Regions from separate parts of the Serratia sp. TSA_105.2 genome, predicted to be linked through region 3. Evidence: predicted binding sites of a transcription regulator. Region 3 holds the regulator's gene; each other region holds the start of a gene.
The links. The regulator LexA, encoded in region 3, represses DNA repair genes until DNA is damaged. The targets are predictions, from matches to a motif close to TNCTGTATGTACATACAGNA.
Positions count from the first base shown of each region.

Region 1 (3,973 bases), on a different contig from region 3:
ATTCAGCAACGGCTGCGCTTCCGGCGCCAGATTCCATTTCACCGAGTAATTGGTGTCCGTCTGGTCGCGATACACCAGAATGCGGCGCCACGCTTCTTCCCGGCCATATTTATCGATATCCGCCTGGCTGGGCGCGGCGATATCGTCCCGCTTGGCGGCGAAAGGCTGCCAGCCATCGGAATCGGAGCGCATCGCCGACAGCGTCAGCGTTTGCGCCTCGCTCAGATAAATATTGGTTTTTAACAGGTAGGAAGCCTGATCGTTGGCGGAATAGGCAAAGCGCGTGCCGCCCGGCCGCTTCAGGTTGCCGCCGTCACGCTTGCTCATGTAGATCAAACCGTCGGCGGATCCTTCCGGCGTACGGCCGTACAACGCACCGCTGTAAATGCTCTGGCGATCGTTGGTGTGGTAGCTGTACTTCAGCAAGCCGCCAAAATCTTCGCCCGGCAGCAGCATATCCCCAGCATCTTTGGTCTCCAGCGTAATGGTTCCGCCAAAGCCGCCATTGCCGTTCAACAGATTGTGCGGCCCCTTATCGACCTCAACCTTTTTCAGCAGTTCGGGTTCGATGAATACCGAACCCTGCCGATATTTCTCAAATCCCTTCGGCGCCCCGTCCAGCACCACCTTCACATCTTCCATGTCGCCCATGCCCCAAATATTCAGGCTTTGGCCGCCCGGGCGCGGCGATCCCGCCATCCCTACGCCGGGCAAGCGATCAAGCAAACTGGCGATATTGTCTGCCTGCACGCGTTCGATGTCTTCTTTATCCAGCACCGAACGGCCGGCGGCGACGCTGTCGGACAAACCGCCGACCACCGACAGTTCCGGTATCGTCAACGGCTGAACCGGCCCGGCGTCGACCAACCGATATCCCTGTGCAGTTTGCTGAGCGCGCAATCCGCTGCCCGCCAACAGCGTATTGAACGCGTCGGTGAGGCGATAATGTCCCTGCAGGCCCGCGGTGCTTTTTCCACGCGTCTGTTCGGGCGTGAAAATCACTATCACGCCGGCCTTAGCGGCCGCCGTCTGCAAGGCGGGCGCCAGATCACCGGCGGGAATAGCGAAGGAAAGGATAGCGGGCTGTTCGGCCGCCGAGGGTGGTGCCGACGCACCGGGCGCCGCCATCGCGGAGGTGAGCATGCCCGATAATGCGCATCCTATCCCGATAGCGACACGTTTCCCGGTCATGCGTTTGGCTGATGTGAACGTACGCCCTGCGCCGTTCTTGTTTTTTATGGCCATGAAGGATTCCCCTGAGTGTATTGAACTGAAAACTCAGTAGAGAGGTCACGCCAACGAAAAGATCGGGCAGAAAAAAATGAAAAAAAGGGCCGAAGTCACCGCGCCGCGTAGACGATAAAGGTCACCACGCCGAAGATCTCCAGTTGCGCTTCGTCGTCGAACACGATCGGCGCGTAGGCAGGATTCATCGGCAACAGCCGCACGTCGGGGTGGCGCTGCAGCTTTTTGACGGTGAATTCGCCGTCCACCGCGGCGATCACGATATTGCCGTGCTCCGGCGTCAGGGCGCTGTCGACGATCAGCAGATCGCCATCCTGGATATTGCCGTCGATCATCGACTCGCCGCTGGCGCGCACGAAGTAGGTGGCGTTGGGGTGCCGCACCAGCAGCTTGCCGATGTCCAGCCTGCTCTCGACATAGTCCTGCGCCGGGGAAGGAAAGCCGCAGGCCACGCGATCGGCAAACAGCGGTAACGTCAGGGGTTCACCTGGTGAAAAAGCATACAACCTTGAATTGCTCAGCATAATCATAACCAAACTGTATATTTATACAGTAAAGCATAAACAAAATGCGAACGCGTGCAACCCCCTATCCCCCTGCGGATCGCGCTTTCCCGCGTAATATAATAATTTTCTGAGTGATTTTTCCTGCAGCTTTTGGCATTCTTCGCGTGTGTTTACACACATGATACCCACCAAAACTGTGGATAATGCGGCACTCAGACCGTTGGCGTATCGATGGGCAGGATGAGTGAGGGATTGTCATTGCGAACGGCGCCGACGGCGGGCGATACCGGTTGCCAGACGAAATCCTCTGCCTGCAGGCTGTACACGTCAGCCTGCATTTGACCAGAGGGCGGGACTAAGCGGGTGTCGAGCCAGTCGCGCGCGGCCGTCGGTCTCTGCTGCGTACAGCGCCGCAAAGAACAGCGGCAGGCCTTGCCTCACGGGAGGAACGGCGGACGGCCTTACAAAATGACGCCAATAAAATTGCGACTGGCAATGGCATCAATGGGACGGCCAGAGACGAAAGTCAGTACGTTATGCCAGGAGCTTGGGATAACCCGACAAACGCTGTACCGCCACATTTCCCTGATGGTCCACTGCGAGCTGACGGTATAAAGCTGCTCAACCGAGGATAATTTTAGCGAACGGAAAAATCTGGAGTTCCGGCGTAGAACCCCGAATAAGGAATAATCCTTAATTCATTTCAGGATTATTAATTCCATCTAAAACCTCTCGGCAATATTCTTTTTTATAGGCTTCATCATTACTTAATGACTTAACCAAAAAATCAGCATTTTTCCAACCATTATCCCAATGCATATCGAATCCTGACTGTTCATACTTTAATGTTCTAGTTAATGAGTCTTTTATTTGTTTTTTATATTTATCAATTTTCTCATTGGTTGCCCCACAAACATCATGTGCAACACGAGCATTTGAGCCAGAAAAACCTATTGCTGAAATTGCCATCGCTTCGTTTGATTTGTCGAAATCATTCGCATATGCCACAGCATTAGATAAAGCGAATATGACAAGAGTAGGTATGGTTTTTTTGTATGAAATCATCTTTTACCTCTAACTCATTGATTGTTCATGGGGTCAGTTTAGATATCGAAAATTATTGTACATTAAGGCTGCTTTTTAATCAGTCTCAACTTCTTTATAGAAGGCCTGAATGCGACAAACTTGGGAAGTACTGTAGCCTGTCGCGTCTGCTGTTTCTCGGATGCTCAGTTTCTTAATCTGTCGGTAGTGCCTGATCCATCCTGCACGCTCCATCTCGCCGCTGGCGCGCACGAAGTAGGTGGCGTTGGGGGCCGCACCAGCAGCTTGCCGATATCCAGCCTGCTCTCGACATAGTCTTGCGCCGGGGAAGGAAAACCGCAGGCCACGCGATCGGCAAACAGCGGTAACGTCAGGGGTTCGCCTGGTGAAAAAGCATACAACCTTGAATTGCTCAGCATAATCATAACTAAACTGTATATTTATACAGTAAAGAATAAACAAAACGCGAATGCGTGCAACCCCCAATCCCCCTGCAGATCGCGCTTTCCCGCGTAATATAATAATTTTCTGAACGATTTTTTTTTACGCCTGCTAAGCGTTTCACCGCCCCTTGCACACACGTTATCCACCAAAACTGTGGATAACCTGGTGGGGTCGCCGGCAGGGTGTCATTCCCTACACGAGCGGGATCAGGATCCTGTATAATCCCCACACCTGCTAATAAGAATTCACTCCCGTCGGCGCCTCGTCACCGACGGTCACGAGAACGTTATGAACAAGCACCTGCTCCTCGCAGAAACCGACGATATCAAACAGGAATGCCTGTCGCGCCACGCGGTCTGGCAGCGCAACAATCTGGCTCAGGCGCAGCAGGATTGGCTGGCGGAAGAAGTGCCGGTCGCTCTGGTGTACAACGGCATTTCCCACGTGGTGATGATGGCGACGCCGAAAGATCTGGCGGCCTTCGCCATCGGTTTTTCACTGTCCGAAGGCATCATCGCCTCCCCCGACGATATCTACGACATCCGCCAGCAACCGGCCTGCAACGGCATTGAAGTGCATGTGGAACTCTCGAGCCGCCGCTTTATGCAGCTGAAAGAGAAGCGCCGCAGCCTGGCCGGCCGCACCGGCTGCGGCGTCTGCGGGGTGGAGCAGCTGCAGGAGGTCGCCCAACCCATCGCGCCGCTGCCCTTCACGCAACGCTTCGATTTGGCCCT
Region 1 is NZ_JBQZFT010000003.1:469,635-473,607, reverse strand. Features, by position in the region: gene ACUTSC_RS13350 (TonB-dependent hemoglobin/transferrin/lactoferrin family receptor) at 1-1,143, opposite strand, end outside; gene umuD (translesion error-prone DNA polymerase V autoproteolytic subunit) at 1,341-1,775, opposite strand; partial or broken gene ACUTSC_RS13340 (SOS response-associated peptidase family protein) at 1,964-2,143, opposite strand; gene ACUTSC_RS13335 (hypothetical protein) at 2,445-2,816, opposite strand; partial or broken gene ACUTSC_RS13330 (resolvase) at 2,892-3,005, opposite strand; partial or broken gene ACUTSC_RS13325 (DNA polymerase V) at 3,030-3,220, opposite strand; gene fdhD (formate dehydrogenase accessory sulfurtransferase FdhD) at 3,528-3,973, shown strand, end outside.
Region 1: a site for LexA is predicted at 1,781-1,800, ahead of umuD (translesion error-prone DNA polymerase V autoproteolytic subunit). Genes of this name have one in related genera too.

Region 2 (3,973 bases), 870 kb from region 3:
GGAGCCGTTGACGTTCAGCGCGGTACGGCCCATGTCGATCAGCGGTTCGACCGAGATCAGCAGCGCGACCAGCGTCACCGGCAGGCCCATCGCCGGCAGCACGATCAGCGCGGCGAAGGTGGCGCCGCCGCCCACGCCCGCCACGCCGGCGGAGCTGATGGTGACGATGCCGACCAGAGTGGCGATCCACACCGGATCCAGCGGGTTGATGCCGACGGTCGGCGCAACCATTACTGCCAGCATCGCCGGGTAGAGGCCCGCACAGCCGTTCTGGCCGATGGTGGCGCCGAACGACGCCGAGAAGCTGGCGATGGATTCCGGCACGCCCAGGCGGCGGGTCTGCGCTTCCACGTTCAATGGAATGCTGGCGGCGCTCGAGCGGCTGGTGAAGGCGAAGGTGATCACCGGCCACACCTTGCGGAAGAACTTCATCGGGTTAACGCCGGTGAAGGCCAGCAACACAGCGTGCACCACGAACATGATGGCCAGGCCGATGTACGAGGCCACCACAAAGCTGCCGAGCTTGACGATGTCGTGAATGTTGGAACCGGCGACCACTTTGGTCATCAGCGCCAGCACGCCATACGGCGTCAGCTTCATGACCAGACGCACCAGCTTCATCACCCAGGCCTGCAGGGTGTCGATAGCCACCAGTACGCGCTCGCCTTTCGGCTTGTCGTCTTTCAGCAGCTGCAGCGATGCCACGCCGAGGAAGGTGGCGAAAATCACCACGCTAATGATCGACGTCGGGCTGGCCCCGGTCAGATCGGCGAACGGGTTTTTCGGGATGAACGACAGCACCATCTGCGGCACGGTCAGGTCGGCCAGTTTACCCACGTAGTTGGTCTGGATCGCCGTCAGGCGCGCGCTTTCCTGCGCACCCTGCACCAGGCCTTCGGCGGTCAGGCCGAACAGATTGGTGACCAGCACGCCCACCAGCGCCGAGATCAGCGTGGTGAACAGCAGCGTACCGATAGTCAGGACGCTGATTTTGCCCAGAGAAGAGGCGTTGTGCAGCTTGGCCACCGCGCTCAGGATCGAGGCGAACACCAGCGGCATGACGATCATTTGCAGCAGCTGCACATAGCCGTTGCCGACGATGTTGAACCAACTGATGGATTCTTTCAGTACCGGGTTGTCGGCGCCGTACACCAGCTGCAGGCCCAGGCCGAACACCACGCCGACCACCAGGCCGACCAGCACTTTTTTCGCCAGGCTCCATTGCTTGTGGCGGGTTTGCGCCAACAGCAACAGGAGCGCGACAAACACCAGCACGTTAATCACGAGCGGAAGATTCATCCCCAATGTCTCCAATAATCTTTCTTATAAAAACGACTACGCATCACGTATGTCGCGATGTAAATATCGTAACAGTTTGCCGAGTGGCCTACTTATATCCAAATGGAATTTGATATAGCTTTTTGTGTGTTTTTGTTCGTTTTATATACATGAAGGTGATGGGTTGAGCGGGTTTTTGTGATCAGAGTCTGATATTTCTGATTTGCTCGACATAGGATTGCACCGGCAGGGTGAAATCACCTTGCCAGCAGATGGCAAACGCCACCAGGCACAGACACAGCACGCGCTCGAGCTGATTGCCTTTTTGCGAGTTGAGCAGCGGCAGGCGAAAACGCCAGCGGCATGGCCACAGCAGCGGAACGCCGGCGGGAGTGAGCATATCGGCCAGCAGATGGCTGAAGTAACCGATGATCATGGCGTGCAGCGCGTCGGCCGGGATCGGCCAGCTGCGCGGCACGTCCAGCTGGAACAGCGCCATGCCGCCGGCGATCGCCAGCAGGCTGTGGGTGAAACCGCGGTGGCCGAAGGCGCGGGCGATGGGCAGGGCAATCCAGCGCAGACGCTGACCCAACACCGACTTGGGGTGATCGATGTCCGGCAGCAGCGAGGTCAGCAGCGCGGCGGGTATGATGTGCCACCAGTCGCCGGTAGCCAGCTCTGGCGTCACTTCCGCCTTCTTGGCGAAGATCGCGCAAGCGACAGAGAATATAAGGTGTCCTTCCGCGGTCATGCTGTTGCGATTCCGGCTGGTAAACTGTTAATTTATCCAGTATATGGGAAAATTCCCAGTAGTGGAAGCAGTTACCCTGTAACCAATTGTTTATTTTTCCCGGTTTTACAACGGCTTGTTACGGCAACGCGTAACAAATCATCGATTTTGACGGGTGAGAATAAAAAGCGGGCGATAGGCGGTGCAGAACGGAGAGAAGCGAAGGCGGTTTTCAGTGTGCGGCGGCGGGAGGAAGCGGCGGCCGCGAACAGCGCTGCGTGGCAGTGACAACGCTACGCGGGCCGTCGCTTTCCCTGTCGCCCAGCATAATAACAACAGCATGCCAATTCAATAATAATGAAACACTGTTTCGTTTATTTTGCGGCACGGATCCCTTTTATGCCGTAGAGCCGCAAAGCCAGGGCGCCGGTGGTCGACGCCGCAGGTCAGGCAAAGTGGGCGGGGGTGAGTTGTTCCAGGGTCTCCAGCTGGTGGTCCGCCAGCGCCCAGCGCGGATCGTGGCGGTATTCGGCGGCCGGGATCACGATGGAACGCATGCGCGCGGCCTTGGTGGCGATCATGCCGTTAAAGGAGTCTTCCAGCGTGATGCAGCGCAGCGGATCGCTGCCCAGACGTTCGGCGGCGATCAGATAGACCTCTGGGTGCGGTTTGCTGTACGGCAGGTATTCGGCGGAAACCAGCTGATCGAAGTAACCTTCAAGAGCGAACATCTTCAGCACCTGCTGTTGCATGTGCAGCGGCGAGGCGGAGGCGAGGCCGATGTTCAGCCCCTGCTCGCGGCACAGCTCCAGCGCCTGGCGGACGCCCGGCAGCAGCGGGCGCGTCTCGTGCACCAGCTCGATGGCGCGTTCGATAATCCGCGCCGACACCTCATCGAGCGAAACCCCTTGCCACGGCATTGCCTGGTACCACATCTTCACCACCAGATCGATGCGCAGCCCCAGGGTGTCCGGCAGTTTGTGGCGATCGGACAGATCCAGACCCAGCGCGCCGAAGATATCCAGCTCGGCCTGCAGCCACAGCGGTTCCGAATCGATCAACAAGCCGTCCATATCAAAAATTGCGGTTTCAATGCGTTGCGAATAAGCCATTAACGGTTAACTCCTGCCGGCGCGGGTGAATGTGCCCGATACTCTATCATCGCCGGTGGCGAGACTAAAATCTTTGCCTGCGCGTTTGGCTTTTGCCAAAGCGAAGGATATTCCACATCTCGCGCAACTTTAGCCACCAGCGTTGGTGTTGGCGCTCGGTGACCTGTTGCAACATGCGCGCATAGTCCAGCACCAACCCCGGCGTCCAGGTCATGCTTTCGCCACGGCTGCGCAGTACCGCCAGCATCCACAGGTTGGGATCCAGCACCAGTAACAGAAAACGGCGCCACAGATGTTTATCGCCCAGCACGCCCTCCAGCGCACTGTCGAGCGCGCCGATGACCGTGGTGGAGCAGTTGCGCCGGGTCAGGTTGTAAGTCGCATCCTGGCGGTAGCGTAACCAGAATGCGCGCAGCGCCGCCGGGTTATAGCGATAGAACTGAATTTTCTTGTCCGGGGGGCACCAGGCGGCGATCTCGCCCGACAGGTCGGGCAGGAAACGTCCGTCGACGTTGTTCTGTTCGCCGGCATGCAACAACTGGCGGAAATCCTGAACGGAATGGCTGATGTCGTTGAGCGGGTAGTGACTGATATACACATCCGGCGCGAGCGCCAGGGCGGCATGACCGGTGGAGATATTGCCGCCGTTGTCGACCGCCGCGATGTATCGGTCGACGATGTAACGCCGGCGCGGATCTTTAGCCGCACCAATCGGTGTCCAGACATACACCGTGAGCGGCGCAGCCTCATCCGCCGGGTGCGGTGGCTGCCGGGTTGGGTGCTGATTCAGAGAAAAGCTTGTCAGTCTCCGGGCGATGCGCAATAAAGCCCAGCCGGAAAGCACCATCATCAC
Region 2 is NZ_JBQZFT010000001.1:925,575-929,547, reverse strand. Features, by position in the region: gene ACUTSC_RS04210 (L-cystine transporter) at 1-1,299, opposite strand, end outside; gene ACUTSC_RS04205 (metal-dependent hydrolase) at 1,481-2,029, opposite strand; gene hxpB (hexitol phosphatase HxpB) at 2,455-3,120, opposite strand; gene ACUTSC_RS04195 (HdeD family acid-resistance protein) at 3,185-3,973, opposite strand, start outside.
Region 2: a site for LexA is predicted at 2,052-2,071, ahead of ACUTSC_RS04205 (metal-dependent hydrolase). Genes of this name have one in related genera too.

Region 3 (3,973 bases):
ACATGGTGATGGCGTAGCGTTGCAGGGTTTCGCGCACCCCGGCGGCCAGCAGCTGCAGCGGGCGAATGCGCGCCGGGTTCAGCACCAGCTCGTCGCCTTTGTCGCAGATCAGCTGTTGGCGGATCAGCTCGTCAATCATCGGCCGCAGCACCTCCGGCAGCTGTTCCTTGTCGTTATGCAGGAACAGCTCGGCTTTCAGCATCGGGTAGATCATGCCGATCTGGCGCAGCAGCTCGGCGCGCGACACCCGGCGGTGATGCATTACGATGCTGGCGATCAGCGACGGCAGCACCAGCAAGTGGTGGATGTTGTTACGGTAATAGGTCATCAGCACTGCCTGCTCACGCGGCAGGATGATGATGTCGCCGATGTTGTCCTTTTCCACCTCGAACTTGTTCATGTTCAGCGCGTGATCCAGCAGCTCGTCCGGCGTTTGCGTCGGCACAGTGACGTCACGCGCGTAAGGCGCGTTGCGCATCAACTGCAGGTAGCACTCCAGCTGTTCGACCAGCTGTTCGCGGGTCAGCGAACGCTGGCGCGAAGCCAGTAGCGCGGTGGAACACAGGTTCATGGCGTTGGCCGCGGCGGCGTTGTTGATGCGCACCATGATCTGGCCGGCCAGATCGTTGACCGTCGGCGTCAGCCAGCTTGGGCGCTGTGCTTCGATCGGATCGATCGACTCGCGCCACTGCGGCACGTTCTGGTTGAGGTAAGCCGTCAATGGCAGCGGTTCGCCGAAGTTGACGTAACCCTGGCCCAGATTGCGCAGCTTGCGCAGGCCGCGCAGCATTTGCAGCAGGCTCTCTTTTTCCTTGGTGGCGCCGCGCAGCTCTTTGGCATAGGTGCCCACTTCCATCACGTGCTCGTAACCGATGTAGATCGGCACCAGCGTGATCGGACGGGTGCCGCCGCGCAGCATCGCCTGGATGGTCATCGACAGGGTGCCGGTCTTCGGCTCCAGCAGACGCCCGGTGCGGGAACGGCCGCCTTCCACGAAGTATTCCACCGAGTAGCCGCGGGTGAACAGCTCGCCGAGGTATTCGCGGAACACCGTCGAGTAGAGCTTGTTGCCCTTGAAGGTGCGGCGGATGAAGAACGCGCCCAGGCGACGGAAGATCGGGCCGGCCGGCCAGAAGTTGAGGTTGATGCCGGCGGCGATGTGTGGCGGCACCAGGCCCTGGTGATACAGCACGTAGGACAGCAGCAGATAATCCATGTGACTGCGGTGGCAGGGCACGTAGACGATCTCGTGGCCGTCCTGCGCCAGCTGGCGCACGCGTTCGGCGTTGGTGACGTTGATGCCCTGATACAGCCGGTTCCAGGTCCAGCTCAGCACGCGGTCGGACAGGCGCACGGTTTCGTAGGAGAAATCGGCGGCGATCTCTTCCATCAGCGCGATGGCGTTCTGTTGGGCTTTCTCGTGCGAGATCTTCTTGCTGCGCGCTTCGTCCTCGACCGCTTTTTCGATCGCTTTGGACGCCAACAGCTTGTTGAACAGGTCCTGACGGGCCGGCAGGCTCGGGCCTACCGCGGCCAGGCGCTGACGCGAGAAGTGCATGCGCGCCACGCGCGCCAGTTTCTGCGCGATGGTTTTATCCGTGCCGTGTTCGGTCGCCATGCGGCGCAGCGAAACGGTGTTGGAGAAACGCACGAAGCTGTCGCGGCCAAGCCACAGTACGGCGAAGAATTTCTGCACGCCGTTCAACAGACGCAGGTGCGGCGTGCCGTGGCCTTCGCGGCCCGGCGAACGGCCGAACATGACCGAAACCGGCAGCATCTGAATGTCGAGATCCGGATTGCTGCGATGCAGATCCAGATAGTCGTGGAACAGCTTTACCGACTCTTCTTTCGGGGTGTAGTAGCGGAACACGCGCGGGCCGTCGTGAATGAACACGTAGCTCGGCAGCACGGTGCCGTCGATCTCCAGCGAGTTGAGCGGATCGGGCAGATCCTGCGCCAGGCACTGGGTGCGCAGCGTCAGCAAATCCGCCTTGGAATTGTAAGGTAAAACATACAAAATCGGCCGTGAGGGATCCAACCCTAGCTCGGTAACCGGATCTGAAGGGATGACCTTACTTCTTACCAACAATTTAAGTGGTAAATTCAATATTTTATAATAAATTTTACGCCAACCTGACATAACAACGTGAAGCCTCTTGTTAGCAATGCGCCGCAAGCATACCAGAAACCGGGTAGCAGATCTGTGGTGTTCGAAAACCGAGAGCCGTCAGCGCGGACTGTTCTAGACTCTTTTTATTATGACCGACCTCTGAGAAAGGCACGAAAACATGGCAAACCAAGCAACCGGACTGACCCGCATCATCAAGGCCGCCGGCTATTCCTATAAAGGGCTTTCCGCCGCCTGGCAGCACGAAGCGGCGTTCCGCCAGGAACTGGTGGTCACCCTTCTGGCTATCATACTGGCTGTCTGGCTGGATGTGGGTGCGATAGCGCGCATTTTATTGATCGGATCGGTAGCGCTGGTGATGATCGTCGAGATCCTGAACAGCGCGATCGAGGCGGTGGTGGATCGCATCGGCAGCGAACATCACGAGCTGTCCGGCCGGGCCAAGGACATGGGATCGGCGGCGGTGTCACTGGCGATCGTGCTGGCACTGTTCGTTTGGGGCACGGTCTTATGGCAGCATTTTGGCTGATGAAAGGCGCCTACTGACTGATTTTTATTTATTCTTCGGTTCCCAATCCGCGCTTACCTGTATATACTCACAGCAAGACTGTATAAACAAACAGGGGGCGGAATGAAAGCACTAACTACCAGACAGCAAGAGGTCTACGATCTGATTCGCGATCATATTTCGCAAACGGGCATGCCGCCAACGCGTGCCGAGATCGCGATGCGTCTGGGGTTCCGTTCGCCTAACGCCGCCGAAGAACACCTGAAGGCGCTGGCACGCAAAGGCGTGATCGAAATCGTCTCCGGTGCCTCGCGCGGTATCCGTCTGTTGATGGAAGAAGAAGAAGGGCTGCCGCTGATTGGCCGCGTCGCCGCCGGCGAGCCGCTGCTGGCGCAGCAGCACATCGAAGGGCACTACCAGGTGGATCCTTCCCTGTTTAAACCGAGCGCCGATTTCCTGCTGCGGGTGAACGGCATGTCGATGCGCGACATCGGCATTCTGGACGGCGATCTGCTGGCGGTGCACAAAACGCAAGACGTGCGCAACGGCCAGGTCGTGGTGGCGCGCATCGAAGACGAAGTGACGGTCAAGCGCCTGAAAAAACACGGCAACGTGGTCGAGCTGCTGCCGGAGAACAACGAATTCCAACCGATCGTGGTCGATCTGCGTCAGCAGAATTTCACTATCGAAGGGCTGGCGGTCGGCGTGATCCGCAACGGCGACTGGATTTAATCGCCGCCCTCTCAGTGCCGCCTCTTGTATCAATCGCCCCTGTTTTGGGGCGTTTTTGTTTCTGATTTTGCCCTTCGCCACTGCTACGGGAACGTCTCATCATGCGCATGATTTCCGCCTTCACCAGCGACACCGATAAAGCCCTGTGGCGCCTGGCCCTGCCGATGATTTTCTCCAATATCACCGTACCGCTGCTCGGGTTGGTGGACACCGCGGTGATCGGCCACCTCGACAGCCCGATCTACCTGGGGGGCGTCGCGATCGGCGCGGTGGCGACCAGCTTCCTGTTCATGCTGCTGTTGTTCCTGCGCATGAGCACCACCGGTCTGGCGGCGCAGGCGCTGGGGGCACAGAACCCGCAGGCGCTGGCGCGCGCCTTTATGCAACCGCTGGTGCTGGCGCTGCTGGCCGGGGTGGCGATCGTCCTGCTGCGCTATCCGCTGATCGAACTGGCGCTGCGGATCGTCGGTGGCGATGGCGAGGTGCTGGAACAGGCGCGGCGTTTTCTTGAAATCCGCTGGCTGAGCGCCCCGGCGGCGCTGGCCAATCTGGTGCTGTTGGGTTGGCTGCTCGGCGTGCAGTACGTGCGTGCGCCGGTGATCCTG
Region 3 is NZ_JBQZFT010000001.1:53,387-57,359, forward strand. Features, by position in the region: gene plsB (glycerol-3-phosphate 1-O-acyltransferase PlsB) at 1-2,140, opposite strand, end outside; gene ACUTSC_RS00205 (diacylglycerol kinase) at 2,289-2,657, shown strand; gene lexA (transcriptional repressor LexA) at 2,760-3,368, shown strand; gene dinF (MATE family efflux transporter DinF) at 3,470-3,973, shown strand, end outside.